3 regions of the Bradyrhizobium sp. GW821-FHT13H05 genome follow, and region 1 is predicted to be linked to each of the others. Evidence: predicted binding sites of a transcription regulator. Region 1 holds the regulator's gene; each other region holds the start of a gene.
The links. Region 1 encodes LexA, which represses DNA repair genes until DNA is damaged. Its sites were predicted from a motif close to TGTTCNNNNTGTGTTCNG; they were not measured.
Positions count from the first base shown of each region.

Region 2: the regulator LexA is predicted to act here: its motif matches at 1,986-2,003, upstream of AC1RR3_RS18955 (YifB family Mg chelatase-like AAA ATPase).
Region 3: the regulator LexA is predicted to act here: its motif matches at 2,524-2,541, upstream of uvrA (excinuclease ABC subunit UvrA).

Region 1 is NZ_JBXAPO010000010.1:66,339-70,320, forward strand. Features, by position in the region: gene AC1RR3_RS26575 (GAF domain-containing protein) at 1-407, opposite strand, end outside; gene AC1RR3_RS26580 (hypothetical protein) at 665-1,099, opposite strand; gene AC1RR3_RS26585 (hypothetical protein) at 1,296-1,499, opposite strand; gene lexA (transcriptional repressor LexA) at 1,684-2,385, opposite strand; gene AC1RR3_RS26595 (molybdopterin molybdotransferase MoeA) at 2,562-3,773, opposite strand.
Region 2 is NZ_JBXAPO010000005.1:477,361-481,342, forward strand. Features, by position in the region: gene AC1RR3_RS18940 (CpaE/TadZ family protein) at 1-647, shown strand, start outside; gene AC1RR3_RS18945 (tetratricopeptide repeat protein) at 666-1,454, opposite strand; gene AC1RR3_RS18950 (PilZ domain-containing protein) at 1,589-1,834, opposite strand; gene AC1RR3_RS18955 (YifB family Mg chelatase-like AAA ATPase) at 2,062-3,600, shown strand; gene AC1RR3_RS18960 (hypothetical protein) at 3,696-3,982, shown strand, end outside.
Region 3 is NZ_JBXAPO010000010.1:186,923-190,904, reverse strand. Features, by position in the region: gene AC1RR3_RS27180 (single-stranded DNA-binding protein) at 1-228, opposite strand, end outside; gene AC1RR3_RS27175 (outer membrane protein) at 679-1,458, shown strand; gene AC1RR3_RS27170 (outer membrane protein) at 1,692-2,360, shown strand; gene uvrA (excinuclease ABC subunit UvrA) at 2,637-3,982, shown strand, end outside.

The DNA of each region.
Region 1 (3,982 bases):
GCGGTGCCATAGTAGCCGTCGACGAGCCCCATCTCGTGGGAGGTATCGGGATCGTTGTGCCAGAGCTCGATCGCGCCGACATGCGCCTCGTCGTCGCCGCAGAACAGCACCATCACGGCTTGCAGGAATTCACCTGAAAAGACCGGCACCGCGACGCCGCAGGTGAGGCCGGCCGCAAGCGCCTGGTCGGTCCGCTTGAAATAGGAGTTGGCGAATTTGGTGAGGATCACGGGATGGCCAGAGGCCCAGGCCTTGCCGGGAAGGCCATCGTCATATCCGAAGTGCAGGCTCTCGCTCACGGCCTTGAACGCGGACAGCCCTTCGCCATAGAGGCCACCGCCGAATTCCAGCCGCATGCGCGTGCGGTCAGGCACCCAGAGTTCAACGACGCGAATGAAGGTTTTCATCGAACGTGCCCGCCGCCTCAAGCCCAAGACAATAGTCCAGACAATAGCCAAGACACCTGCCGGGGCAGCATCGGCCATTTGCTTGCGGAACGGACGTTCAAAATTCAGGCAGGGCCGCGCAAACTTCGTGCGCCGGGGAGGTGCGGGGCTAATCCTGGCGGGTTGGATTCTCGGGGCGCAAACCACACCATCTCGCCGGCCACGGCCGGCGATGGCGACTTCAGTCCTGGTCCCGACCTGTAGCCGGGGGCGCTACGTCAGCCGATCGGCAGGCGTCGGATCGTCGGCCGGCTGTCGGCAATGATCTCAGGCTTCTGCTCGCGCTCGCCGAGCGGCTGGGTGACCGGCAATTGCAGCACGGTTGCGCGCTGACCTTCGACGAGCTGGGTCACCAGCACGTATTTGCCGTCGGGGAATTCGATCGCGTCGTGATGACGATCGGGAATGTGCGGATCGATCTTGCCGAACTTGCCGACGCGCGAATTGATCGTGCGCGTCCAGATCCAGCGATTGTCGTAACGGACGTTGTCGGCGAAAGCGAGCTCCGTTCCCGGCAGCAGACACACCGCGACGGACATGTCGGCTTCGGAGGCGAAGCCGCGCGTCGAGGTGCCGCGGAAGGTTGTCGTGACGATCGTCTCGCCGACTTCTGCGGGGCGCGTCGCGACGGCGTGCAGGCTGTAGTCACACATCGGGTGCTCCTCATTCGAAGATAGCAACCCGCGCCTCTGGTTTGGAGGCGCAGGCCTCTATCAGAGTGGAAGCCTGCAAGCGTCTGCTTGGTTGTGGGCAAATCTGCGGCTTGGGTCCGCAGGCTGCCATCACAATATCTTTTTCAGATGCACTGGGAACAAAGTCCGCTCCCGTGCATTTTGGCGTGCGTCTCCCTCAGCGACCAGCAGGCGCCGACCAGCCGGAATACTGCCAGGCCGGTTGCGAAGGCTGCGCAACGGCGTTGCGGGCATTGCGGAATTGCTCGGTCGTCGTCGTCGGCGTTGCCTTGCGGGCATGGTGCGACGATGCGGCGAAGGCTTGCGACGCCGATGCTGCGATCAGCGCCATCGTGACTGTGCTCAGGACGATCTTGCGCATGGTTGTCTCCTCGGTTTCTGAGAGGCCTTGCGAAGCGAAGTGCTTCGTGCGGCGTGCCGAGGATCTAGCGCTGGAGAGGTGGCCGGATAATCTGTGCAAAACCAGAAAGACTATCCAGCCGGAGCGGACAATCGTCCGCTCCAATTGCTCAGGCGCGGTCGTCAACCGACGCCGCGCGGACGGTTCAGTACTTCCGGTAAAGCCCGATCAGCTTGCCCTGAATCTTCACCCGGTTGGGCGGCAGGATGCGGACTTCATAGGCGGCGTTGGCGGGCTCCAGCGCGATCGAGGCGCCGCGGCGGCGGAAGCGCTTCAGCGTCGCCTCCTCGTCGTCGATCAGCGCCACCACGATGTCGCCGGTGTCGGCGCTCTCGTTGCGCTGGATCAGCGCCATGTCGCCGTCGAGGATACCGGCCTCGACCATGGAATCGCCGCGCACTTCGAGCGCGTAATGCTCGCCCGAGCCGAGCATGTCGGGCGGGACGCTGATGGTGTGGCTCCGGGTCTGCAACGCCTCGATCGGCGTGCCGGCCGCGATCCGGCCCATGACGGGCACCGCGACGGGACGCTCGCCCTCGTCAGCGGGCGGGCTGGACGTCGTACGCACCTTGCCAAGATTGCCCTCGATGACGCTTGGCGTGAAGCCGCGGCGGCTGCCGGCGGCAGCCTGAAGCTCAGGCAGCTTGATCACCTCGATCGCGCGGGCGCGGTTGGGCAGGCGCCGGATGAAGCCGCGCTCCTCGAGCGCGGTGATCAGGCGATGGATGCCCGATTTCGAGCGCAGGTCGAGCGCGTCCTTCATCTCGTCGAAGGAGGGCGGCACGCCGCTTTCCTTCAGCCGTTCGCTGATGAACCGCAGGAGCTCGTATTGTTTGCGCGTTAACATCTCGACCAAAATCCCCCGGTTGATGTCGTTCGATTCCGAGACGCTGAACTCGGCGATAAGCCGCTACATCCTCGAAACAAATCATGAACGGACACTATATGTTCGATACATGTTCCGCAACTGCTTAATTTACCGTGAACGCGACAAAGTTCGCGGAACGCGTGCGAACGAAGCGTTCAGACCGGCAGTCGCAACACCTCGCAAGGCGTACCGGCCTCGGCCTTCGGCGCGAATGGCGCGCGCACGAGAAGTGCCTGTGCCGCAGCGAGATTCGCAAGCAGCGAGGAATCCTGGTGATTGACCGGAAGGGCGATGAGCGTGCCGTCATCGCGCATGTCGAGGCGCGCGCGCAGATAGTCTTCGCGCTGGTCGTTGGCGCCGACGTCACGGCCGAGCACCGCGCGTTCACGGCGGTGATGAATCACCTGCTGGCCCGACAGCGCGCGAATCAACGGCACCATGAACAGGAAACCGCAAACGTAGGATGACACGGGATTGCCAGGCAGGCCGATCACGCGCATCGCCCCGAGCCGGCCGTTCATCATTGGCTTGCCCGGCCGCATCGCGATCTTCCAGAACGCCATCGAGATACCTTCGCCCCGGAGCGCCTGCTGGACCAGGTCGTGGTCGCCGACCGAGGCACCGCCGGTCGTGATCAGGATGTCGGCACCGCTCTCGCGGGCCTGGCGGATGCCGGCGGTGGTGGCCTCCAGCGTATCGGCAGCGACGCCGAGATCGACGGTCTCGGCGCCCTCGCTGCGGGCGAGCGCGTGCAGGGCATAGCCGTTGGAATAGACGATCTGGCCGGGGCCGGGCGTGGTGCCCGGCATTACCAGCTCATCGCCGGTGGCGAGGATCGCGACCTTCGGACGGCGGCGGACGGGCAAAAGCGGGTGGTTCATTCCGGCGGCGAGCGCCAGGTCGCGCTCGGTGAGCCTGATACCCTTGCGCAGCAGCACGTCGCCTTCCGAGAAGTCGACGCCCGCGGGGCGGATGTGCCGCCCCGTTACGGCCGCTTCCTTGATCGTGATGCGCTTGCCCTCGGCGACCGTGTCCTCCTGGATCACGACCGCATCCGCGCCTGAGGGAACGACGCCGCCGGTGAAGATCCGCACCGCTTCGCCGGCGCCGACCGAGCCCGCAAACGGCCGGCCCGCGGCGACCTCGCCGATCACGGTGAGTTGCGCGTCGATCTTCGCCGCATCGCTCGCCCGCACCGCGTAGCCATCCATCGCCGACATCGCCTCGGGCGGCTGCGTGCGCCGCGCTGCGACATCGCGCGCGAGTACGCGATGGAAGGCGTTGTCGAGGGCAACCGCTTCTTCAGCCAGCGGCTCTGCGCCGGAAAGCACCGCGGCAAGCGCGTCAGAAACCGGCATCAGGGCCACGGGTGAAAACTCCAGCTGCGCCCGTTCGGGCAAATCGGCGGCGAGAGTTCTAGCCGAGCGCGGGCGGGGAGGCAAAGCAACAGCCACGCAGCGTGATTTATCCTGCGTGATCCACGCTGTCGCGAGGGAGGGACATCAACTCCGCCGCGGCATGATCCGGAAGGCGAGATAGACCGGCAAGAGGATGGCGATGGCGAGGACAAGAATGA
Region 2 (3,982 bases), on a different contig from region 1:
TGCTGTCGCAGGACCGGCCCGACACCGCGCTGATGGAACGCCTGCTCGCCAAATGCACCGACCGCCTCAGCCTCCTCGCTGCGCCCGCGACGCTCGATCGCGTCTATGATTTCGGCGCGGAGGCCTTCGACGCTGTGTTCGACACGCTGCGCATGACCACGCCCTGCATCGTGCTCGACGTTCCCCATCAATGGTCGGGCTGGACGCGCCGCGCGCTGGTCAATGCCGACGACATCGTGATCGTGGCCGAACCCGATCTCGCCAATTTGCGCAATACCAAGAACATGCTGAGCGTGCTGAAGGCGGCACGGCCAAACGACCGGCCGCCGCTGTACTGCATCAACCAGGTCGGCATGCACAAGCGCGCGGAGATCGACGTGAAGTCGTTCGCCAAGACGATGGAGAGCCAACCGATCGCGGTGATCCCGTTCGATTCGAAGCTGTTCTCGACAGCGGCCAACAACGGCCAGATGATCGCGGAGGTCTCCAGGAGCCACCACACCACCGAGCTGTTCCAGAACATGGCGAACCGTCTCGCCGGTCGCGGCGAGGTGAAGAAGCCGAAGCGCTCGCTGCTCGGACCGCTGCTGAAGAAGCTGAAGGGCCGGACGGGCCGCGGATCCGCCCCGCATCGCAAGGCGTCGTAAGCACAAATACAGGGCGGGCTACTTGTCCGCCCGCTGCTGCTGCTTCTTCGCCAGCAGCTGGCGCAGCGCCGTGACCTTGGCCGCGGCCTGATCAGGCGGCAGATCGCCCTTCACGATGGACTCGGCCTCGGCCTGCTTGCCCTCCAACCCCAACACCAGCGCGAGATTGGCGCGCACGCGGGGGTCGGCGGGATTGCGCTCATGGGCGCGGCGCATCGTTTCCTCGGCCCTCGGCAGGTTGTTCTGGAGCATGTAGGACAGGCCGAGATTGGACAGGACCTGCGGCTCGTCGGGCACGATCTTCAGCGCGCTCGCATAATATTGCTGCGCCTCTTCGTTGCGGCCGAGCTGATCGAGCGCGGCGCCCTGCGCCGAGAGGATGCGCCAGTCGGGATCCTCAGGCGTATGCGCGCGGCCGAGCACATCGAACGCCTGCTGGAAATTGCCATTGTCGGCGAGCGCGCGGCCATAGCCTGCGAGCAACGCCTTGTTGCTGGGATGGGCGAGCACCGCCTGCTCGAGCACCGCGACCGCCTGGGCGCGCTGGCCGGTCTCGCGCAGCGCCTTGCCGTAGTCGAGCGCAATGTTGGGATCACTCGGCTTGGCGCGATAGCGCTCGCGAAGCGCGTCCATGTCCGGCCTGGCGTCGGCCTTGGCGTCAACCTTGGCAGCGGCCTCGGACTTGCCGCCGAGCGCGCCGGTCACGTCTTCCAGGCTCACAGTCTGGCAACCGCCGAGGACGAGCACCAGGAGCGCGGGAAGCAGAAATCTCGCCGGGGAGGAGGCGAGGGACGAACGCTTGGACATACTCTGATCACTCGGCAACTGATCAGAGATGCTTACCGATTAACGCTAAAGTCCCGTTAAGGACGCGGGGGTTCGGGATCTATTGTCTGGGCATGATCCGGAGACCGCGTCACGCGTTTCCGGATGATGCTCGCTCAATCGGTGAACTCAGCGCCGAATTCGCAGCCGATGCGCCAGCGCAGGCGGCACTGGCGGGAATAGTCCGGCGCGAAGATGATGGTGAATTGCGGCGGCACTTCCAGAAATTCCGCCACCACTTTCACGCCCCCATCCGAGATATCCGTGATCGTGCAGTCCCGCGGCAGCGAGCCCGCGCCAAAATGAATCTTGGCGAGCCGCGTGCACACCCGACGTTCGCTTCTGCGGCGATTTGCAAGCATTTGAATTGTTCACCCGTTACATCACGGCCCATCCCGCACCCCTAGGAGTAACGGACATTCGTTGGAATGTGCTGAGGACAGCCGCTCGCATTCGAAGCGTAGTGTCTGACCTGCGTTTACGATCGGTTAGGGCTTGCCGGGCCTCCGAATATGTTCCCGTATTGTTCTTGCGGAAGACGCTGCGCTCTGCTACCCTCGATTGTACGAGAGGGCAGGTTGGTTCGGGCATGGTTCAACGGGTTTCTACCGTCGCCTTTGAGGGGATCGAGGCCCGCGCGGTCGACGTGCAGGTGCAGGTCGCGCCGGGCCTGCCGGCCTTTGCCATCGTCGGCCTGCCTGACAAGGCGGTGTCGGAGGCGCGCGAGCGGGTCCGCTCGGCGTTGATTGCGTCAGGCCTGGCGCTGCCGGCGCGCCGGATCATCGTCAATCTGGCGCCCGCTGATCTCCCCAAGGAAGGCAGCCATTACGACCTGCCGATCGCACTCGGGCTGATGGCGGCGATCGGCGCGATCCCCCCGGATGCGCTGACGGGCTTTACCGTGCTCGGCGAGCTCGGCCTCGACGGATCGATCGCACCCGTCGCCGGCGTTCTTCCTGCCGCGATCGGCGCCAATGTGCGCGAGGAAGGTTTGATCTGTCCGGCGTCCTGCGGCTCTGAAGCGGCATGGGCGAGCCCGGATATCCAGATCATCGCCGCACAATCGCTGATCCAGATCGCCAATCACTTCAAAGGCACGCAAGTGCTGTCGCGGCCCTCGCCGAAGGTGCATGAAGCCGCGGCCTCCACGCTCGACCTGCGTGACATCAAGGGCCAGGAGAGCGCCAAGCGCGCGCTGGAGATCGCGGCCGCCGGCGGCCATCACCTCCTGATGATCGGCGCACCCGGCGCCGGCAAATCGATGCTGGCGGCGCGCCTGCCCTCGATCCTGCCGCCGCTGTCGCCGGGCGAATTGCTCGAGGTCTCGATGATTGCCTCGGTCGCCGGCGAGATCGAAGGCGGTGCGCTGACCGCGCGGCGGCCGTTCCGCTCGCCGCATCATTCCGCCAGCATGGCCGCGCTCACCGGAGGCGGCATGCGCGCAAAACCCGGCGAGATCTCGCTCGCGCATCAGGGCGTGCTGTTCCTCGACGAATTGCCGGAGTTCGATCCGCGCGTGCTCGATTCGCTGCGCCAGCCGCTGGAGAACGGTGAGGTCTCCGTCTCCCGCGCCAATCACCGCGTCACTTATCCGGCGCGCTTCATGCTGGTGGCAGCGATGAACCCCTGCCGCTGCGGCCATGCGTTCGAGCCCGGCTATGCCTGCAAGCGCGGCCGCATCGATCGCTGCACCGGCGACTACCAGGCGCGGATCTCCGGCCCGCTGATGGACCGCATCGATCTGCGCATCGAGGTGCCGGCGGTGACCGCAGCCGATCTGATCCTGCCGCCGCCGGCCGAAGGGTCCGCCGAAGTCGCCGCGCGCGTCGCGGTCGCACGCGATATCCAGCTTGCGCGTTACGCGGATATCGGCCTGCCGCAGGTCCGCACCAATGCCGAGGCGCCGGCCTCGGTGCTTGAGGAGATCGCAAAGCCCGACGCGCAAGGCGCCAAGCTGCTGCGCGATGCCGCCGAGACCATGCGGCTGTCGGCGCGTGGCTATCACCGCGTGCTGCGCGTGGCGCGCACGCTGGCCGACCTCGACGGCGCCGACAAGATCGGCCGGCTGCATCTCGCCGAGGCGCTGTCCTACCGCGCACTCGCGGAGGATGTGCGCCAGATGGCCTGATCATTCCGCGCATCAACCCGGCGGTAACGAGTTTCCTTTACGCTCTGCAAACCATAAGGCCCAGAAAGTTCCCCGGGCCTGGCGAGTAGAGTGTCATGTTGCGTTTCAAGATCCTGGCCTCGGTTGTTCCCCTGCTGGCAGCTGCGGTGTTTGCCCGCAGCGAGATCGGATCGGTCTCGCATCCCTGCATCGCCCTGGGCGACACCTCCGTCGAGCTGACCACCCTGTTCTGGACAGCCGGCGTCCATGTCGCCTTCACCGACGATCCCACGCGCGCCACGGTGCGGGTTCAGATCACCGACGATGCTGGCGGTGCGGACTTCGCGGTCGTGGACGATGGCCTCGGGTCAGAATCGGATTCCTGCCAGGCCAATCCGCAAAC
Region 3 (3,982 bases), 120 kb from region 1:
GGCGCCCTTCTTCAGGTACTGCTCGGCGACCTTGCAGAGCCCTTCATTGAAGATCACGACGCGATGCCACTCGGTCTTTTCCTTGCGCTCGCCGCTGTTCTTGTCGCGCCAGGTCTCCGAGGTCGCGATGCTCAAATTCGCAATCGGCCGCCCGTCCTGGGTACGGCGGATTTCAGGATCCTTGCCGAGATTTCCAACCAGAATGACCTTGTTGACGCTTCCCGCCATCGCCGCTCTCCACTCCAAATCCCACTGAATTCATAAGGCCGGGCCGCGCCCCGCGGTCCTCTGCAACCTCTCTGGGGCGACCCTATACGCTTGCGAGGACCGATCAGCCCACCGGCCCTCGGGTTATCCCCATATATAGCACTGGACTGGCGTTTGTTCCAGATTTGTTCCTGCCCGGAATAATGCGGGATATTGGAGCGAACGGTGCCTGCATGCCGCCCCTATGCACGGTACTGGACGGAACCTTTTCCGGTTCCAATAAATGACAAAAAGCACTTAACATTCATCAAGTTAGGCACACTTCACTTGTCGCGCGACTGTTGCTTTTCAGCGACGGACTCTGCTCACCCGTTAAGCTACGTTTGCATTGGAATTAAGTTCATATGGGCGTCGCGCCTGATTGGCCGCTTCGGGGACTTCAAGAAGCGGACCGAAACTGGGGAGACTGCAATGAATAAGATTTTGATTGGTGCAATCGGTGTTGTGGCATTGGGCCTGCCGGCTCCCGCGAGCGCGGCGGATCTCGCCGCGCGGCCCTACACCAAGGCTCCGGCGCCGATGGTCGCCACCATCTACGACTGGAGCGGCTTCTACATCGGCATCAACGGCGGCGGTGGCTCGAGCCACAAATGCTGGGATTTTGTCACGCCCGTCACCGGCACTCTGGTTGGCGAAGGCTGCCACAACGCCACCGGCGGCACGGTCGGTGGCCAGGTCGGTTATCGCTGGCAATCGGCGAATTGGGTGTTCGGTCTCGAAGGCCAGGGCAACTGGGCCGACTTCTCCGGCGACAACATCAGCACCACGTTCGTCGGCACGGGTCTTCGCGACCGCTCCAAGATCAACGCCTTCGGTTTGATCACCGGCCAGGTCGGCTACGCCTGGAATAACGTGCTGCTCTACGTGAAGGGCGGCGGCGCCGTCGTGAGCGATCGCTACCGGAGCTACGATGTCGTCACCGGCCTCGAATTCGACCGGGCCAACGAGACCCGCTGGGGCGGTACCGTGGGCGCCGGCGTCGAGTTCGGATTCGCGCCGAACTGGACGGTCGGCTTCGAGTACGATCACATCTTCCTCGGCACCCGCACCATCGGATTCAGCGGCTCCGGCAACTTCCTTGCGGCCCCGCTCGGCGCCGCCACACGCTCTGATCGCATCAGCCAGGACGTCGATATCGGCCTGATCCGCGTGAACTATCGCTGGGGCGGCCCGCTCATCGCGAAATACTGATATCCCTCTGATATCATTGAGATCAAAGGCCGGCCTCGCGCCGGCCTTTTGCTGTGTTTCCGGGCTCGGAACAATTGGTCAGTGATTGTTACGTTTTGCGACTGTTGTGGCTTTTGGGAGACACAACTTGCGGCTTCACTGGTGTAAGCACGACATCAGTTGGACCACAGCGTCCGATGCCCTTCCCAATCGTGGAAGGCACAACAGAAACTGGGACTGGGATTAAGTTGAAAATGAAGAAGGTTTTGTTGGCTTCGGCCTGTTTGTTCGCTTTGGCTGCCCCCGCATCGGCGGCCGATCTTGCGGCCCGCCCGTACACCAAGGCTCCGGTGGCTGTGGCTTCGGTCTACAACTGGACCGGCTTCTACCTCGGTATCGTCGGTGGCGGCGCCTGGGAAAACGCTTCGGGCGACCCGAAGATGAAGGGTGGCTTCGTCGGCGGCACCGCCGGCTACAACTGGCAGACCGGTAACGTCGTGTTCGGCGTCGAGGCCGATGGTGCCTGGGCTGACGTCAGCGCCTCGGCAACCGACGCGCTCACCGGCATCACCGCCACGTCGAAGACCGACGCCATGGGCACCGTGCGCGGCCGCATCGGCTATGCCGTCAACCAGGTGCTGTTCTATGGCACCGGTGGTTACGCCTGGATCGACAACAAGATCACCCTCGCCGCTGGTGGCGCGAGCGTCTCCGACAGCAAGTGGCACTCCGGCTGGACCGTCGGCGCCGGCGTCGAAGCGTTCTTCGCGCCGCAGTGGTCGGTCAAGGGCGAGTACCTCTATCGCAGCCTCGGCGGCGAGACCTACTTCTCGGGCGCCCTGCCCACCGGCACGCTCAACTTCCACACCGTGCAGGTCGGCGTGAACTATCACTTCAACGGCCCGATCGTCGCGAAGTACTGATCTTCGCTACGACGCCATCGCGTTACGAAAGGCCGGCCTTGTGCCGGCCTTTTTGTTTGCGCGCGCACCATTCCCTCAGTTCCGCGATCCTCGCTGCTGCCAGTTGCCGCCAGCGCGCCAACAATCCGTTGACGATTCGCAACTCCCTCTGGAAATCCGTCCTCGTTCTTCCTACGTTCGCTGACAACCCCATCGGCGCCGATCCCGGTTCCGGGCGAAGCGCGCCTTTTTGTTGGCGCGGTCGCGCACCCATGGGATTCCTTGAGGGCAACGCGGATGGATGAAGTGATCAAGGCGAAGCGCCAACAGCAGAACGCGGGCTCCAGCCTGCGCGCAATTACGATCCGTGGCGCGCGCGAGCACAACCTCAAGAACATCGACGTCGAGATTCCCCGCGACAAGCTGGTGGTGTTCACCGGCCTCTCCGGCTCCGGCAAATCCTCGCTCGCCTTCGACACCATCTATGCCGAGGGCCAGCGCCGCTACGTCGAATCGCTGTCGGCCTATGCGCGCCAGTTCCTGGAGATGATGCAGAAGCCTGATGTCGACCAGATCGACGGCCTGTCGCCGGCGATCTCGATCGAGCAGAAGACGACCTCGAAGAATCCGCGCTCGACCGTCGGCACCGTCACCGAGATCTACGACTACATGCGCCTGCTCTGGGCCCGCGTTGGCGTGCCCTATTCGCCAGCCACCGGCCTGCCGATCGAAAGCCAGACCGTCTCGCAGATGGTCGACCGCGTGCTGGCGCTGCCCGAAGGCACCCGCCTCTATCTGCTGGCGCCCGTCGTGCGCGGCCGCAAGGGCGAGTACCGCAAGGAGCTCGCCGAATGGCTCAAGAAGGGCTTTCAGCGCGTCAAGATCGACGGCACCTTCCATGAGCTGGCGGAAGCGCCTGTTCTGGACAAGAAATTCCCGCATGACATCGACGTCGTCGTCGACCGCATCGTGGTGCGCGCCGATATCGGCCAGCGCCTCGCCGAGAGCTTCGAGACCGCGCTGAAGCTGGCCGAAGGCCTCGCCGTCATCGAATATGCCGATGCACCGGCTGCTGCCGCGCCCGCCGAAGAGAAAAAGAAAACCGCAAAGATCCACGACAAGAGCGGTCCCGAGCGCATCCTGTTCTCGGAAAAGTTCGCTTGCCCCGTGTCCGGCTTCACCATCCCCGAGATCGAGCCGCGGCTGTTCTCGTTCAACAATCCCTACGGCGCCTGCCCCGCCTGCGGCGGCCTCGGCGTCGAGCAGCATGTCGACGAAGACCTCGTCATCCCCGACAAGGAGCTCGCCATCGGCAAGGGCGCGATCGCGCCCTGGGCCAAGTCGTCGTCGCCCTATTACACGCAGACGCTGACGGCGCTCGGCAAGCACTACAAGTTCACGCTGACCACCAAATGGAAGGATCTGCCGAAGAAGACGAAAGACGCGATCCTGCATGGCTCGGGCGAGGACGAGATCAAGTTCTCCTACGAGGACGGCGTGCGTTCGTACGACACCAAGAAGCCGTTCGAGGGCGTCATCACCAACATCAACCGCCGCTATCGCGAGACCGAGAGCGAGTGGGCGCGCGAGGAGCTGGCAAAGTATTTCCACGACGTGCCCTGCGGCGCCTGCAACGGTTTCCG